DNA from 4 places in the Pseudoalteromonas sp. BSi20439 genome. Region 4 is predicted to be linked to each of the others. Evidence: predicted binding sites of a transcription regulator. Region 4 holds the regulator's gene; each other region holds the start of a gene.
What was found. The regulator ArgR, encoded in region 4, controls arginine synthesis, uptake and breakdown. The targets are predictions, from matches to a motif close to ANTGAATANNTATTCANT.

Region 1 (4,242 bases), on a different contig from region 4:
AAAGGATCACCAAAACTGCCTAATTGTGGTTTTTCTTCACAAGCATCACAAGCGTTAATGTCGTGTGGTGAACCGTTTGCTTATGTAGATATTTTACTTAATCCAGACATTCGTGCGGAGCTTCCTGCTTACGCTAACTGGCCTACTTTCCCACAACTTTGGGTTGAAGGTGAGTTAATTGGTGGCTGTGACATTATCATTGAGATGTTTCAACGTGGTGAATTACAACCGTTGATCACTGAAACAGCTGCAAAGCATAAACCTGCAGACGCTGAATAAGCGTTTAGGTTAAAAAAAGCTGCAATTTGCAGCTTTTTTTGTATTTAAGCTTCTAATTTTTGAATGCATAAACTCATTCTCTAAAGCCCTAAATAAACTCTCTTTAAAGATAAACCGGAGTTTAATCTAGTGAGCTGCTCGAATAATATTTTATAAAAACGTCTCATCATCAGCAATATCAAAGGTAAACTGCTAGTTAGCAAGAGTCCTAATTTGTATGCTTACTTTATCAATTAACACAATTAACACCTCCACTTTGATTTTAATTACAAGCCATTCGTATAAAGCATTTAAGTCGATAAAAATAACAAGCAGGGTTCAGCTTTTATTACAAAGGTTAGTTTTTATAACTTGAGTATTTTATGTTGGCTGTCTTTTATTACCTGGCAGCTTTAACGCTAATGCTTATTAAAATAACAAATCACACCGTTGGCAAAGCAAATACTGATCAGTGAAATTAAAAATAAGCCAATAGTAAACATTCGAACATCCTCAAAATTTATATAGTTATGCTGTAATCGAATAGCATGCCATTTTTTATCTTATTGAATTTATTCGGTTTTTAATTTTATCCTTTTTGTTTTACATGTCCGCGGACATAAAAAGTGTCCGCTGCGGGCACTTTTTTGATTTGTCTATGGGATGAGGTTACCTCAACGTAAAGCAAAGCAAGTTGTTAATTAATGCATAACATGAGGGGAGCGTTTAAATCTATTGAATAAACTATGCGCTAATAGAAGCCGCTGTAATTAAATGTCGTGTTCAGATGAATTACTAATACAGCACAAAAGAGGAAATAGCACCTAATGAATAGTTATTCATTTTTGGCTCACCTTACGTTTACGTAAACTGCTAGTCGTGCATGCTTTTTGTTTACAAGTTTTTAAAAATAACACCGGTGTCAATCTATTTTTCGATTCGATATCTATGCAAATGTTAATGGTTGGCATTATTTTATGATTTTTAATTAAGTTGAAATATATTCAATATAATGAATATGTATTCATAAAAATATTGACTCAAGGGTGGAATAACGCTAATTTTGTTCGTCTGTTAGCAAATCGTCGAGCCGTTCATCAACGTTAACAGCGCAGCAAGGGGAGGGGTCCATGTTATATGACTCAAAACTAGAAAAAGATAATTGTGGCTTTGGCTTAATAGCCCAAGTTAATAACCAAGCGAGTCACCGACTCATTCGTACGGCGATCACCGGTTTAGATCGCATGCAGCACCGCGGTGGTATTTCTGCTGATGGTAAAACGGGTGATGGTTGTGGCTTGTTATTACAAAAACCAGACAGCTTCTTTCGGGCTATTGCTGCCGAGAATAATTGGCATTTAGGTAAAAATTACGCCGTTGGGATGATTTTCCTCAATGCTGATCCGGTACTAGCACAAGCAGCCAAAGATGTTTTAAGCGAAGAACTAGAAAAAGAAACGCTAAATATTTTGGGCTGGCGTGTGGTTCCAACTGATCCATCAATGTTAGGACCTATTGCTCTAAAACAATTGCCAGGTTTTGAACAAATTTTTATTAGTGCGCCAGAAGGTTGGCGTTCTAAAGATTTAGAACGCCGCTTGTATGTTGCACGTCGTCGTGCAGAAAAGCGCCTAATGGACGATGAATCATTTTATATTGCGAGTTTATCTGGGCTAGTCACAATATATAAAGGCTTAATGATGCCTGCTGACTTGCCTAATTTTTACCTTGATCTTGCGGATATTCGCATGACCAGTGCTATTTGTGTTTTTCATCAACGCTTCTCTACAAACACACAGCCTCGCTGGCCTTTAGCGCAACCATTTCGTTATTTAGCGCACAATGGTGAAATTAATACTATTGAAGGTAATCGCCAATGGGCACGTGCCCGTTCTTATAAATTTGCTTCGCCACTTATTCCTGATTTACAAAGCGCAGCGCCGTTTGTTAATGAGACAGGGTCTGACTCATCTAGCCTCGATAATATGCTGGAGCTATTTTTAGCTGGTGGTATGGATTTATTCCGTGCGATGCGCATGCTAGTGCCGCCAGCATGGCAAAAAAATCGAGCTATGGATGACGACTTACGTGCGTTCTATGATTTTAATTCTATGCATATGGAACCGTGGGATGGCCCTGCAGGCATTGTTATGTCTGATGGGCGCTTTGCAGCCTGTAACCTAGACCGAAATGGTTTACGTCCAGCGCGTTATATTATTACTCAAGATGGTTTTATTACTTTAGCTTCTGAGGTGGGAATTTGGGATTACACCGCTGACGAGGTGGTAGAAAAAGGACGTGTTGGCCCAGGCGAGCTACTGGTTATTGATACCAAACTCGGAAAAATTTGGCATTCAGATGAAATTGACCAAGACTTAAAATCACGCCACCCTTATAAATCGTGGTTAGAAGAAAACGTTAAACGCTTAACACCTTTTGAAGCACTGACTGAGCAAGATGCAGGTAATCGCTCATTCGATGATGCAACTCTAGTCAAATACCAAAAGATGTTTGGCTATACTAATGAAGAGCTAGACAGCGTCATTCGTGTCATGGGTGAAAATGGGCAAGAAGCCACTGGCTCAATGGGTGACGATACGCCGTTTGCCGTCCTAAGCGAAGGGCACCGTTCACTTTATGATTATTTCCGTCAAAAGTTTGCTCAGGTTACTAATCCGCCAATTGATCCGTTACGTGAAAACCATGTAATGTCGTTGGCAACGTGTATTGGTAGTGAGCAAAACGTATTTAATGAAACAACAGGGCACGCTAAACGCCTGCAATTTGATACGCCTATTTTAATGTACGCTGATATGCAGCAGCTACTTAACGCCGATGAAGCGCACTACAGCTATTGTAAGATTGATATTACTTACACCGTAGAAGAAGGCCTTGAGAATGCGGTTAAGCGCATCTGTGATGAAGCACAAGCAAAAGCCGCATCTGGCTGCATTATGCTGGTATTAACGGATCGTAACTTTGATGACAATCAATTACCTATTCCTGCAGCTATGGCGGTGGGTGCGGTACAAAAACGCTTGGTAGATAATAACTTACGCTGTGAGTCTAACATCATTATTGAAACCGGCAGCGTTCGTGACGCGCATCAATTTGCGGTTCTACTTGGCTTTGGTGCAACCGCAATCTACCCGTATTTAGCGTATGAGTCACTTGTGGCCATGAGCGATAGTAAGGTAATTAATAAGTCATACTGCGAAGTGACACTGGCTTATCGTCAAGCAATTAATAAAGGCTTGTACAAAATCATGTCGAAAATGGGTATTAGCACCGTGGCTTCATATCGTTGTTCGATGTTGTTTGAAGCGGTTGGCTTATCGGACGCGATTGTTGAGATGTGTTTTAAGGGCGTTGCAAGTCGCATAAAAGGGGCGTGTTTTAGCGACTTCGATGACGATCAGCAAAGCTTGCATAAACTGGCGCTTAGTAAACGTAAATTATTAAGCCATGGCGGTTTATTTAAATACGTTCACGGCGGCGAGTATCATGCTTACAACCCTGATGTGATTCAAACGTTACAAAAAGCAGTACGTAGCGGCGAGTATAGTGATTACAGCGAATACGCAAAGCTAGTTAATCACCGTCCAGTCGCGACTTTGCGCGATATGTTGGCTTTAAAACTGCCAGAAAAGGGTATAAGCATTGATGAGGTAGAGCCTGCCGCTGAGCTTTATAAACGTTTTGATTCTGCAGCGATGAGTATTGGTGCATTATCACCAGAGGCGCATGAAGCACTAGCCATTGCTATGAACCGTTTAGGTGGTTGCTCAAATTCTGGCGAAGGTGGCGAAGATAAACTTCGTTACGGTACAGAAAAAAATTCACGGATTAAACAAGTGGCCTCAGGTCGATTTGGTGTAACACCTCATTATTTACGCAGTGCGGATGTCATTCAAATAAAAGTGGCTCAAGGCGCTAAGCCGGGCGAAGGCGGGCAGTTACCAGGTGAAAAAGTAACGCCCTATA
Region 2 (4,242 bases), on a different contig from region 4:
ATGACTAAAAACTATTTATATTTTAGGCATAAAAAAACGACCCGTAGGTCGTTTTTTAGCTAAATAAATAACATTAGCAATTTGTTTCTTCGGCATTAACGCCTTCTTTTACTTCTTCACAGGTGTCTTCTACTTTGTTTTGCACATCTGTTACTGCTTCGTCAATGCGTTCACCCGCTTCTTCTGCATGATTGTCTTCACAACCCATAATAAATGCACTTGCGAATAGACCAATAGCAGCTGCTTTAAGTGTTGATGATTTCATAATGTAATTCCTTGTATATATAAGTTTAAAAGAGAGTGTAGTGTTTTATCTACCTGGGGCTTTTACCACGTAAGGCGCCAGAGACTAGTGAAATAACCAATAAAACTAAAAAGATAAAAAATATGATCTTAGCAATTCCAGCTGCGGCTCCTGCAATACCGCCAAATCCTAAAACGGCTGCAATTAGTGCGATCACCAAAAATGTAATTGTCCAGCGTAACATTGTCATCTCCTTGATTTATCTAAGTGTTAGTTTTATATAAGCGAGTAATGTGCCAGTGTTTTATTTTGTTTTAAATCAATGGTTTGTTTTGTTTTTACGTGGTTGGCTTTATATTGAGTTGGTAATTTTTACGATTTTATCGGTAACTTATTCACAGTTGTATACGGTGAGATAATAAGTAGTTAGTGCAGCTCTTTTTTTGGTAAGACCAATTAACATTTGTTTTAAGGGTTTTAAATGGGTTGGCATGATGGGTTTGCTTTTTATGTGTTTTTACAAAGTATTAGGGGTTTTATATATTCTTTGTTTATAACGAACATTTTTATCATCTATATATATAGGTCAAATAAGCTATTTTAGGTGGTGTTAACCTTATTGGTGATATGTTACTTTTAGATTAATTGGTTTTACCAATTTACAACATGTAGACAAAAGAATAGTTTTTGTTACTATTGGTGAATAATTATTTAAATAAACTGACTTTTTATGTGGTTCGGTTTGAACAGGGGGAGAATTATGGATATAGGGGCTTTGCTCACAACTGCGGGCAATTTAATGCTAACAGGTATGGTGGGCGTGTTTGTATTTCTTTCTTTATTGATTGGTGCAGTGACACTCATGTCTAAGCTGGCTAGCAAGTTTTCTCAGCCAGAACTCGCAACATCACATAGAACACCATCTTTTAAATCGCAAGGTGTGCCAAATGAGCACATCGCTGCAATTAGTGCTGCCATTGCTCAGTACAAAACAAATAATAATTAGAGGAGCATACCAATGGCTAAATTAAAAATAACAGAACTTGTACTTCGTGACGCACATCAGTCGCTTTTAGCTACCCGCATGCGATTAGACGACATGTTACCTATTGCAAAAAAAATTGATGACGCAGGTTATTGGTCTATTGAATCTTGGGGTGGGGCTACCTTTGACTCATGTATTCGTTATTTAGGTGAAGATCCGTGGGAGCGTATCCGTGCGCTCAAAAAAGCAATGCCAAATACGCCACAGCAAATGCTACTTCGCGGGCAAAACCTATTAGGGTATCGCCATTATGCAGATGATGTGGTTGAGAAGTTTGTCGAGCGTGCGCACAAAAATGGCGTAGATGTATTTCGTATTTTTGATGCCATGAATGATGTGCGTAACTTAGAAACCGCTATTAAAGCGGCGGTTAAAGTAGGGGCGCATGCGCAAGGTACTATTTCGTACACAGTAAGCCCAGTACATACATTAGATATGTGGTTAACGCTTGCAAAGCAGCTAGAAGAATTAGGTTGTCATTCAATTTGTATTAAAGATATGGCGGGTCTGCTTAAGCCATATGATGCAGAAGAACTCATTAAAGCGTTAAAAGAAACGGTTTCAATACCTATTGCTATGCAATGTCATGCAACAACAGGGTTGAGTACAGCTACTTATCAAAAAGCCATTGATGCTGGCATTGATATGCTCGACACCGCTGTATCATCTATGAGTATGACCTATGGTCATTCAGCAACCGAAACAATTGCTGCAATCGTGGAGGGAACAGAGCGTGATACTGGGCTTGATTTAAACCATCTAGAAGAAATTGCCGCTTACTTTAGAGACGTACGTAAAAAGTACGCTGCGTTTGAAGGCAGTTTAAAAGGTGTTGATGGCCGCATTTTATTAGCACAAGTGCCAGGTGGCATGCTAACCAACATGGAAAATCAGCTTAAAGAACAAGGCGCTGCTGATAAACTAAATGAAGTACTACTTGAAATTCCTCGAGTACGTGAAGATTTAGGTTTTATTCCACTGGTAACACCTACTTCACAAATTGTTGGCACTCAAGCGGTATTAAATGTGCTCACTGGTGAGCGTTATAAAACTATCACCAAAGAAACTGCTGGCGTATTAAAAGGTGAGTATGGTTCAACACCTGCACCAATGAATAAAGAGCTTCAAGAGCGCGTACTTGATGGCAGTGAGGCAATTACCTGTCGCCCAGCCGATATTATTAAACCTGAACTTGAAACGCTCGAAGCTGAGTTAAGCAAGCTTGCGCAGGAACAAGGGCTAACTTTAGCTGATGAGCAAATTGATGATGTGCTTACCTATGCGTTATTCCCGCAGATTGGGTTGAAGTTTATTAAAAACCGTAATAATCCTGATGCATTTGAGCCTGTTCCTAGTACTGATGATAGCGCCAATAAAGCACCTGAAAAATCAGCGGCAAACAATAAAGGCGTTAAGGCAGAGCAGTACAGCGTTAAAGTAGACGGTAAAGTATACGATGTCGTAGTTGCTCAAGGTGGTGAGCTTAAAGAGGTTACGTTAAAAGACTCTGAGCATATTCCACAGTCTGCATCGGTTGCCTCGGGTGAAACATTGAATGCCCCACTGGCTGGTAATATTTTTAAAATTAAAGTAAAGCCAGGTCAGGTAGTCAATGAAGGTGATGTGGTGATTATTATGGAAGCCATGAAAATGGAAACCGAAGTACGCGCCATGCATACCGGTACAATTGCTGAGTTGCTTGTTTCTGAAGGTGATTCAGTATCAACCGGTGATGCAATGATAGCACTAGCTTAAGGAGTAAATAGAGGATGGATGGTATTTTAAACCTCTGGCATGCCACAGGCATTGCTAACTTTACATTTCCTGGGCTGATCATGATTGCCGTTGGCTGTTTGCTGTTATTTTTAGCAATTGCCAAAAGCTTTGAGCCGTTATTGCTACTGCCCATTGGCTTTGGAGCCATTTTAACTAATATTCCGGTGGCTGGTTTATCAGATCCTGGTGGCTTACTTTATTATGTTTATTATGTAGGTATTGATACCGGTATTTTTCCGCTATTAATATTTATGGGAGTGGGTGCGCTTACTGATTTTAGTGCCCTAATTGCCAACCCGCGTATGTTGCTACTAGGTGCTGCGGCGCAGTTTGGTATTTTTGCGACGTTATTTGGCGCTATTTTACTTAACTTTATTCCTGGGTTTGAATTTAGCTTACAAGATGCTTCAGCAATCGCAATTATTGGTGGTGCAGATGGGCCAACTGCTATCTTTTTAGCGTCAAAATTGGCACCTGACTTATTAGGGGCTATAGCCGTAGCTGCCTACTCATACATGGCGTTGGTGCCTATTATTCAGCCTCCAATTATGCGTGCGTTTACCACGCCTGAAGAACGTAAAATTCAAATGCCAGAGCTGCGTAAAGTATCTAAAAAGGAAAAAATTATTTTCCCGCTGATGGTGCTTACTTTAACTGCCATATTCTTACCTGCGGCAATTCCGCTGGTTGGTATGTTCTGTTTAGGTAACTTAATGCGCGAGTCGGGTGTAGTTGATAGGCTCAGCAACAGTGCGCAAAACGAAATCATTAATATCACCACTATATTTTTAGGACTTGCGGTAGGCTCTAAGCTTGCTGCAGAGCAGTTCTTAACAGTGGAAACTATTGGTATTTTAGTACTGGGTGCACTAGCGTTTGCTATTGGTACAGCCTCAGGTGTATTTATGGCAAAAGGCTTAAATAAAATATCAAAAACTCCTATAAATCCATTAATTGGTGCTGCAGGTGTATCCGCTGTGCCAATGGCTGCAAGGGTAGTTAACAAAGTTGGGCTTGAAAATAACCCACATAACTTCTTATTAATGCATGCAATGGGGCCTAATGTTGCAGGGGTATTAGGTAGTGCCGTTGCAGCAGGTATTTTACTCGCTCTTGTGGGTTAAATATAATTTAGACTCAACCTATTAGCGCAGTTTACTGCGCTTTTTTTTTGCCT
Region 3 (4,242 bases), on a different contig from region 4:
GGATTTTTGCGTGGAGTCAAAACCGGTTAATGTTACCTGCATGGTTAGGTGCATTAAGTGGACTTAAAGCCGCGCTTGAAAAATATGGGATTGAAACCTTAAGCGAAATGAGTTTGCAATGGCCGTTCTTTAGAGCACGTTTAGAAATGCTAGAAATGGTATTTAGTAAAGCGGATAGCTGGTTGAGTGAGCATTACGATAATGCGCTGGTGGAAGAGATGTATAAGCCTTTAGGTGTTGCCTTGCGAGAGGAACTTGGTGAGGCGATGACGTTAGTGCAATCATTAAGCCCACAAAAAAGCTTATTGGCTGATCAGCCTTGGATCAAAGAGTCTATTGGGCTTAGAAACCCATACACCGACCCGCTTAATGTATTACAAGTTGAGCTATTACGTCGTTCTCGTGGCGATGATAAAGGCAATGAAAATGATATAGACAATGCCTTGATGATCACTATGACCGGTATTGCAGCGGGTATGCGTAATACAGGTTAATCCAAAACTAGATTAGTTTTAGAGGGAACACACGACGTGTTCCCTTTTTTTACGTTGAATAGGCTGGTATTTAGTTTGCCAACCTTTTACACTACTTGGCCATTGAACAAATAAAAACTATTATGGCTTCAGCAACTTTTAAAGTGCAACATAATACAGCACTTAGCAATTCACACATTTCTCTAAACGTAGCGCAAACGCAAGCTCTACGCAGTCAATTAAAAACTCAACGCGGTATTTTATATTCAAGCGATATTAAAGCGCTTTGCACCGAGCTTAATGTTAGCGACGATGCATTATTACAAGGCTTAGTGCCTATGGCTTCAGAGTTTTCCGTTGCACCTATTTCCAAATTTCATGTCGGCGCAATTGTAAAAGGGCTTGATTCACAAGGAAACACCACTTTTTACTTTGGCGCTAACGCTGAGTTTGACCATCAAGCACTTAGTTTAGTGGTGCACGGTGAGCAATCTGCAATTAATAATGCCTGGTTAAATGGCGGTAAAAAAATTCTTAAAATAGCGATTAGTGATGTCCCATGTGGGTACTGTCGTCAATTTATGAATGAACTCGCTGATGCGAAAGAGCTTGATATTTTACTGCCAGCACAAAACTTTAAATTGGCAGAGTTATTACCTCATTCATTTGGACCAACCGATTTAGGCAATGAGCACAGCTTATTTAACCCAGCAGAGCAAACTAATTGCTTTGAAAACAAACAACTTGATGAAAAGCTGATGAGCTATGCTTTAGCGGCTTATGTGCCATACAGCCAAAATTACAGTGCAGTAAAAATAAGTACGTTTGAAAACGGTGATTTTTATGGCAGCTATGCAGAAAATGCAGCGTACAGCCCGAGTTTATCGCCATTACAAAGTGCTGTGAGTCAGTTGTTTTTAGCAGGACTGAGCTTTGATAAGCAAACAGTTAAATCAGTTACGTTATTAGAAACGGCTGGTCATGAAAACCAATCAGGGGTGGCAAAAGCCGTGTTAGCAAGCTTTACTGGCTTGCCAACACTTGAGGTTATTAGCGTAACATTAGCCAAGTAACACTTTAGCGGCTTCAAGTACCACGGCAACCGATTTTTTCTCAATCTCGCCGTGGTCTACGTTAGGAATTTCTTGACGTGTTCTATTTACTAATACACCTGCAACACAGGCTGCTTGTAGGCCAAGAGCGGCACACATAGTAAATAAAGTAGCCGATTCCATTTCGTAGTTCATCACGCCTAGTTTTTGCCATTCTTCACAGCTACCCTGTAATGACTTAGGAACATAACCAGAATGCGTATCGTAACGCTCTTGTCCTGGGTAGAAGGTATCGCTTGAAGCGGTGATACCGATATGAAAATCGATGTTTAGGTTTTCACAGGCTTTTACCATCGCTTGAGTGGCAAAAAAATCAGAAACAGCTGGGTAGCACAGCGGTGCAAAATGCTGACTCGCGCCATCTAAACGAACTGAGGCTTGGCTAATTAAAATATCGCCTTCGTTAATGTGCGGCTGAATCGCGCCTGTTGTGCCAATGCGAAGAAAGCTACGTACGCCAAGTTGAGCCAGTTCTTCAACCGCAATTGACGTTGAAGGGCCGCCGATACCGGTTGAACATACAACCACTGAGTGGCCGTTTAATTGGCCTAAATAAATGTGAAACTCACGCGTTTGAGCAAGGCAGGTTGGATTATCTAAGAACTGTGAAATGCGTGCTGCACGATCTGGATCCCCTGGAACAATAGCCAGTTTCGCACCTTTTAAATCATCAATACACAGTCCTAAGTGAAATACCTTTTCCATAACTAAGCCTTTTTAATAAGAGTTGTTGTCAATTTAACATGATTACGAGAAACCTAAATGAAGTACAGGACGGATGTCCGTATTGATTTATTCATCAACTCTGAATATTCAATCAATAGCTAAAATCACTAACAAAATGAGCCAGTTGACTTGTTTGCTCAGACACTATATTCATACCTCAGAGCAAACCAGTAGCTAGCTAAAAGAGTTGTTAGCTAAATTTTAAATTGTTTATATTCATAAGGTTAGTTAGTAGGTTTTGTATTGTTTTGCCGCTGACCTAACCTCGCAAAACACAACGTTCAGTGATTTTTATAACCACAGACAATTAATTTTTAATTTATTCAGCGTTCGTCGTTTTGCATAACTACTCAATAATAGACAAGATATTCAGATTGAAAAAGGGTTTACAATGAGCACACAATTTCAAGCATTTAAAAATAAAGTTGAACACTGTTTATGTGCACCTGGCGACGGTGTATTCACGGTTAATACGGCAAAAGAACGCAAAGCAGCACTCAGAAATAAATTATATGGTCAAACTGAAAATGTCGATGCTTTATGGCGTGACTCGCTAAATGAATTACCTAACTCACCCCACAAAGCGGTTATGCTGGGGATTAGCTCTGATTGTGGTGGTGGTATTTTACGCGGTGCAAACTGGGGGCCTTTATTTTTACGTTCAGCTTTAATTGACCAGCAAACACAGTGTCGTTCATTTGACTTAGGTGATGTGCGCGTAATACCGCATTTATTACACGATAAATACTTAAACGAGGCAACAATTACCAATTGCCAAAAAGCGCTTTATGGCAATGACAATAACGATCATTTCGTAAGTCCACTGTCTATTACCGAAGATGTATGTGACAGCTTTTATGCAACATTCCAAGATAAAGGCATTTTTGGCATTGGTGGCGATCATTCTATTAGTTACCCGCTGACAAAAGCGTACTTAAAAGCAAAGCGTAGCCAAGGTAAGCGTACGGCTATTATTCATTTTGACGCCCACACCGATTTATTGGTTGAGCGTTTAGGCATCGATTTATGTTTTGGCTCTTGGTGTACCCATATTTTAGAATTTTTACCCGCGCCACATCATTTAATTCAATTTGGTATTCGCTCAAGTGGTAAGCCTAAATCACATTGGGAAAGTACCTTTGGCGTTAAACAGCACTGGGCAGCTGAAATTATTGAGCGTGGCGCAGCCGCTGTTGCTGCCGATACAATCGCGCAATTAAAGGCCGACAAGGTTGATGAAGTGTATGTAAGCTTTGATATTGACGCACTAGATGCGCAATTTGCCTCTGCGACAGGTACGCCTGAAGAAAATGGATTAACACCACAGCATGCGCTTGATATTTTGTCAGCTATTGCTGATGAGTTTCCAATAACCGGTGCAGATATGATGGAAATCGCACCGTTTACCGACAGCTCATTAGTGGGGCAATCAAGCTCAGAGACGACGCTTAGAGAAGGCGCTAAAATTTCAGCATTCTTAATTGCAGCAATGAATCGTTAATCCCACAGGCCCAAAATTGGCTATTTGTAAATAATCCGCTATATTAAATTTGCTTTTACCAAAAAAGTAACATCTTAAATTTTATATAGTGGGTTATTGTGACTAAGTGGTATTGTGTATTATTGCTCATTGTAAGCCATCATTGTGTGGCTAAACTTACTGTTGTAACAGAGAACTTCGCGCCTGCGCAGTATCTGGACGCGAATAACAATTTAGTAGGTGATGCTGCCGATAAAGTCCGATTGGCGCTTGATAGCGCAGGCATTGATTATTCAATTTCTGTAAACGATTGGAGTATGGCTTACAATATTGCACTGAGAGATCCCCAAACCTGTATATTTTCCATTTCTCGTTCGCCTGAACGGGAAAATAATTTTATTTGGTTTGCTAAGCTTGCCCAATTTGACACTAATTTTTACTCCCTTAAAAG
Region 4 (4,242 bases):
TCTATGCTTTCTTGCATGGTGGCAATTGGCGCCCAATATTGGCCGCATATTTTACCTGACTTCATGCCAAGCGAGCTGCAAAGCTTTCCTAATATTACCCATAGCGACTTTGTTATGAGTGCAAGGCCATGTGATTTGTTTGTGCAAATCCGCTCAGACAGAGAAGATGTAAACCATTTGTTTGCACTACAAATACTCAAGCTATTCACCCCAGATGTTGAGCTAGTTGAGCAAATTTGTAATTTTCGCTTTTTAGATGGCCGAGACTTTAATGGCTTTATTTATGCGGGCGATACTCCCCATGGCCGTCAAAAACGTGTAACGGCGTTAGTTAATAAGCCTGATAGTTTTGAAGATCAAGGTAGTTACATTCATGTGCAGCGCTATAAGCACGACTTGAGCTTGTGGCAGCATTTGTCATTACATGAACAAGAGCAAATAATGGGTCGTACACGCCTTGATAATACCTTGCTCAGCCCCGCACTTGAAAGTAGCCATGCAACCCGCAGTGAATTAAAAGATGAACAAGGTCAGGCACTGTTACTCAACCAAAGCATGCCTTATGGCGATGTATATGAGCAAGGTATGTTAGTGATCACGTGCTCTGCTAAAGGAGATGCATTCGAAAAAGTGCTAACTAGCCGACTAGGGCAGGGGGAAGATTATGACCACTGGCTTGATTTTACTCAGGCGGATATGGGCTCTGCATTTTTTGCCCCTTCAGTGCGATTTTTAAAGCAGTTATAACAGTTGTAAAACGGCTACGTAGTGATCATAGCCGTTTCAATCACAGCGTTAGTGGTTAAACCGTATCAAATAAAATACGCACACGCTCTAGTGTGAGGTCTATTTCTGAGATTTTAGCTGGTGCGATAAAAATAGTATCATCGCCGGCAATAGTGCCTAGTACGCCGTCTGCTTTGCCTAATGAATCAAGTAAACGCGCAATGAGTTGAGCAGCCCCTGGGCTGGTGCGAATAATAATCATCATTTCGTTATGCATAATATCAATAACGAGTTGGCGCAACGGGCTCTTAGCGGTTGGTACTCCCATTTCGGCGGGTAAACAGTACACCATTTCTTGTTTTGCATTACGGGTGCGTACCGCGCCAAACTTACTTAACATTCGCGACACTTTACTTTGGCTAATATTATCAAAGCCTTGTTCTTTTAACGCATCAACTATTTCGCCCTGTGAGCCAAAGTTTTCTTCTTTTAAAAGTGCTTTAAAGGCTTTAACCAATGCTTCTTGTTTATCTTGTGGTTGCATAGTGTCTAATTAGTTATGTAATAGATACCGCAAATTCTACACAAAAATGCATAATTATGCAGCAGTTGTTTGCTTAAGTTGCCATTTTGCTGCGTTTAAACAGCAAAGTTTACAACTATGGTCGAAAATATAGCTAAAATAAGCAGGATAAATTTGTTTTTAGTCGTTAATTTCTTTATCTTATGAACCACAAATATTTCCTACCTCAAATCACGGAGAATTCCAATGAAAGTTGCTGTATTAGGTGCTGCAGGCGGTATCGGTCAAGCGTTGTCTTTATTATTAAAAACAGGTTTACCAGCTGGCTCTGAATTATCACTATATGATGTTGCGCCAGTAGTTCCTGGTGTTGCTGTTGACCTTTCTCACATCCCAACAGATGTTAAAGTTGCAGGTTTTGGTGCTGACGATTTAGATAAAGCATTAACAGGTTGTGATATCGTTCTTATCCCAGCGGGTATGCCACGTAAGCCAGGTATGGATCGTGCTGATTTATTTAATGTTAACGCTGGTATCATCAAAACACTAGCAGAAGGCATTGTTGCTAACTGTCCTAAAGCGCTTGTGGGTATTATTACTAACCCAGTTAACGGCACTGTACCAATTGTTGCTGAAGTATTTAAAAAAGCAGGTACTTATGATGCTAAACGTGTATTCGGTATTACAACACTCGATGTGATCCGTTCTGAAGCGTTCATTGCTGAGCTTAAAGGCGTTGACGTAGCAAGCGTTAAAGTTCCAGTAATTGGTGGCCACTCAGGCACAACTATCCTACCGTTACTTTCTCAAGTTGAAGGTGTTACTTTCACTGATGAAGAAGTGGCTGCACTGACTCCACGTATCCAAAACGCGGGTACTGAAGTAGTTAATGCTAAAGCGGGCGGTGGTTCTGCAACATTATCAATGGGTGCTGCTGCTGCACGTTTTTGTATGTCTTTAGTTAAAGGCTTACAAGGTGAAGACGTTGTAGATTATGCATATGTTGCTGTTGAAAATGGCGATGCAGAGTACTTCGCACATCCAGTACGTTTAGGTAAAAATGGCGTAGAAGAAATTCTTTCTTACGGCACACTAAGCGCATTTGAAGAGCAAGCAAAAAATGACATGCTTGAAACTCTGAAAAAAGACATTAAAGAAGGTGTTGATTTTATGGCGTAATAGCCAAAATTAACCCAATAAAAAAAGCCTGCATTTGCAGGCTTTTTTATTGCTCGGAATTATCTACACAGTATAACTTAGTGGTCGCGATCAACCGCTATTCTAGCTAAGCTAATTAATGCTTGCTTGTAACTTGATTCAGCTAAGCAATCTAAACAAGCAATTGCTTTCTCTGCTTCTTGCTCTGCTTTTTGCATAGTGAACTCAAGGGCATTGGTATGTTTAAGTGCAGCGAGTATCTCATCTAGATGCTCCATACCATTACAGTGCTCAATAGCGTCTCTTATTAACTGTGTTTGATGCTCACTACCGTGTTGCATTGCATATATAAGAGGTAACGTCGGCTTACCTTCAGCTAAATCATCGCCAATGTTTTTACCAAGTTGGTCGGCATCAGCGTTGTAATCTAAAACATCATCCACTAACTGAAAAGCAGTGCCTAAATGCATACCATACAAATTAAGTGCGTTTAATACACTGTCATCTTGCTCAGTAATAATAGCAGCTAGCCCGGTTGCAGCTTCAAATAACTTGGCGGTTTTAGAGTAAATAACCTGCATATAACTGGCTTCAGTAGTATCTGGGTCATTACAGTTCATTAATTGCAGCACTTCGCCTTCAGCAATAATATTGGTTGCATCGGCTAATACTTGCATTATCTGCATTTTACCAAGGCCTACCATTAGCTGAAACGAGCGAGTATAAATAAAGTCTCCCACGAGAACACTGGCGGCATTACCAAACTCGGCATTTGCTGTGGGTGTGCCACGGCGCAAGTTAGATTCATCTACTACATCGTCATGTAAAAGCGTTGCGGTATGAATAAATTCAATAATTGTTGCTAGCGTAATGTGATCTTTACCTTGGTAACCTAGCGCTTTAGCCGCCAAAATAGCCAACATGGGGCGAACACGTTTGCCACCGCTGTTAACAATATACAAACCAAGTTGATTAACTAACGCCACATCTGAGCGCATTTGCGCATGTATTAGTTGATTGACGTCATTCATATCGCTTTCGATTAACGCCTGGATAGCTTTTATATCCATTGATCTCCGAGCCAATTTTAATGTGTGAACGGCGCAGATTGTACAACAAAAAACGCATTAGCTCGATATTTTGTGATGATTCCTTAAAAAAACACCCTTAAGTAGGTTAAATGACCTATTAACTTGGTGAATAAATGATTAAACAGCGTGGTTTAAATTTGAATCACCCTTGACGGTTAATTGAACTACGTGGGCTTGCTTTGCGATTGCTAATTTATTTTCTCTAACCGTTAAAAAGCGCTTGGCAAAGGGGGATTTTAATATAAAATAGGGGAAATATTGAATTGCTCTCAATGCAGCTACTTTTTATTCATTTAATTACAAAAAGAGGCTTGCTAGTTTTTTCGCATTAGCGTAAACTTCGCGCCCTATTGAAGAATATTTTAGTTGCGTCGATTTGAGGGCGCACAGACGGAGTTAATTATGTACGCGGTTTTCCAAAGTGGTGGTAAACAGCACCGTGTGACTGAAGGTCAAACAATTCGTCTTGAGAAATTAGACGTTGAAACTGGTGCAGCAGTTGAATTTGATTCAGTACTTTTAGTTGCTGATGGTGAGAAGATCGAGATTGGTGTACCGTTCGTAAACGGTGGTAAAGTAACAGCTGAGGTTGTTTCACACGGTCGCGGTGAGAAGATTAAGGTTGTTAAATTTAGACGCCGTAAGCATTCTCGTAAGCAAATGGGCCATCGTCAATGGTTCACAGAAGTTAAAATCACTGGCATTAGCGCTTAATTAGAGGTACTTAGAAATGGCACATAAAAA

Region 1: gltB (glutamate synthase large subunit) is a predicted target of ArgR. The motif match lies at 1,270-1,287, and genes of this name have one in related genera.
Region 2: P20439_RS08360 (OadG family protein) is a predicted target of ArgR. The motif match lies at 943-960, and genes of this name have one in related genera.
Region 3: P20439_RS02425 (arginase family protein) is a predicted target of ArgR. The motif match lies at 2,649-2,666, and genes of this name have one in related genera.

The regions. Positions count from the first base shown of each region.
Region 1 is NZ_BADW01000033.1:9,597-13,838, forward strand. It holds gene P20439_RS02880 (Grx4 family monothiol glutaredoxin) at 1-279, shown strand, start outside; gene gltB (glutamate synthase large subunit) at 1,389-4,242, shown strand, end outside.
Region 2 is NZ_BADW01000092.1:26-4,267, forward strand. It holds gene P20439_RS08350 (hypothetical protein) at 74-265, opposite strand; gene P20439_RS18205 (DUF1328 domain-containing protein) at 315-488, opposite strand; gene P20439_RS08360 (OadG family protein) at 1,005-1,250, shown strand; gene oadA (sodium-extruding oxaloacetate decarboxylase subunit alpha) at 1,263-3,044, shown strand; gene P20439_RS08370 (sodium ion-translocating decarboxylase subunit beta) at 3,059-4,189, shown strand.
Region 3 is NZ_BADW01000024.1:23,743-27,984, forward strand. It holds gene ppc (phosphoenolpyruvate carboxylase) at 1-494, shown strand, start outside; gene cdd (cytidine deaminase) at 617-1,546, shown strand; gene udp (uridine phosphorylase) at 1,535-2,290, opposite strand; gene P20439_RS02425 (arginase family protein) at 2,703-3,812, shown strand; gene P20439_RS02430 (ABC transporter substrate-binding protein) at 3,911-4,242, shown strand, end outside.
Region 4 is NZ_BADW01000099.1:149,065-153,306, forward strand. It holds gene P20439_RS09600 (Dyp-type peroxidase) at 1-747, shown strand, start outside; gene argR (transcriptional regulator ArgR) at 803-1,270, opposite strand; gene mdh (malate dehydrogenase) at 1,496-2,428, shown strand; gene ispB (octaprenyl diphosphate synthase) at 2,506-3,477, opposite strand; gene rplU (50S ribosomal protein L21) at 3,901-4,212, shown strand; gene rpmA (50S ribosomal protein L27) at 4,229-4,242, shown strand, end outside.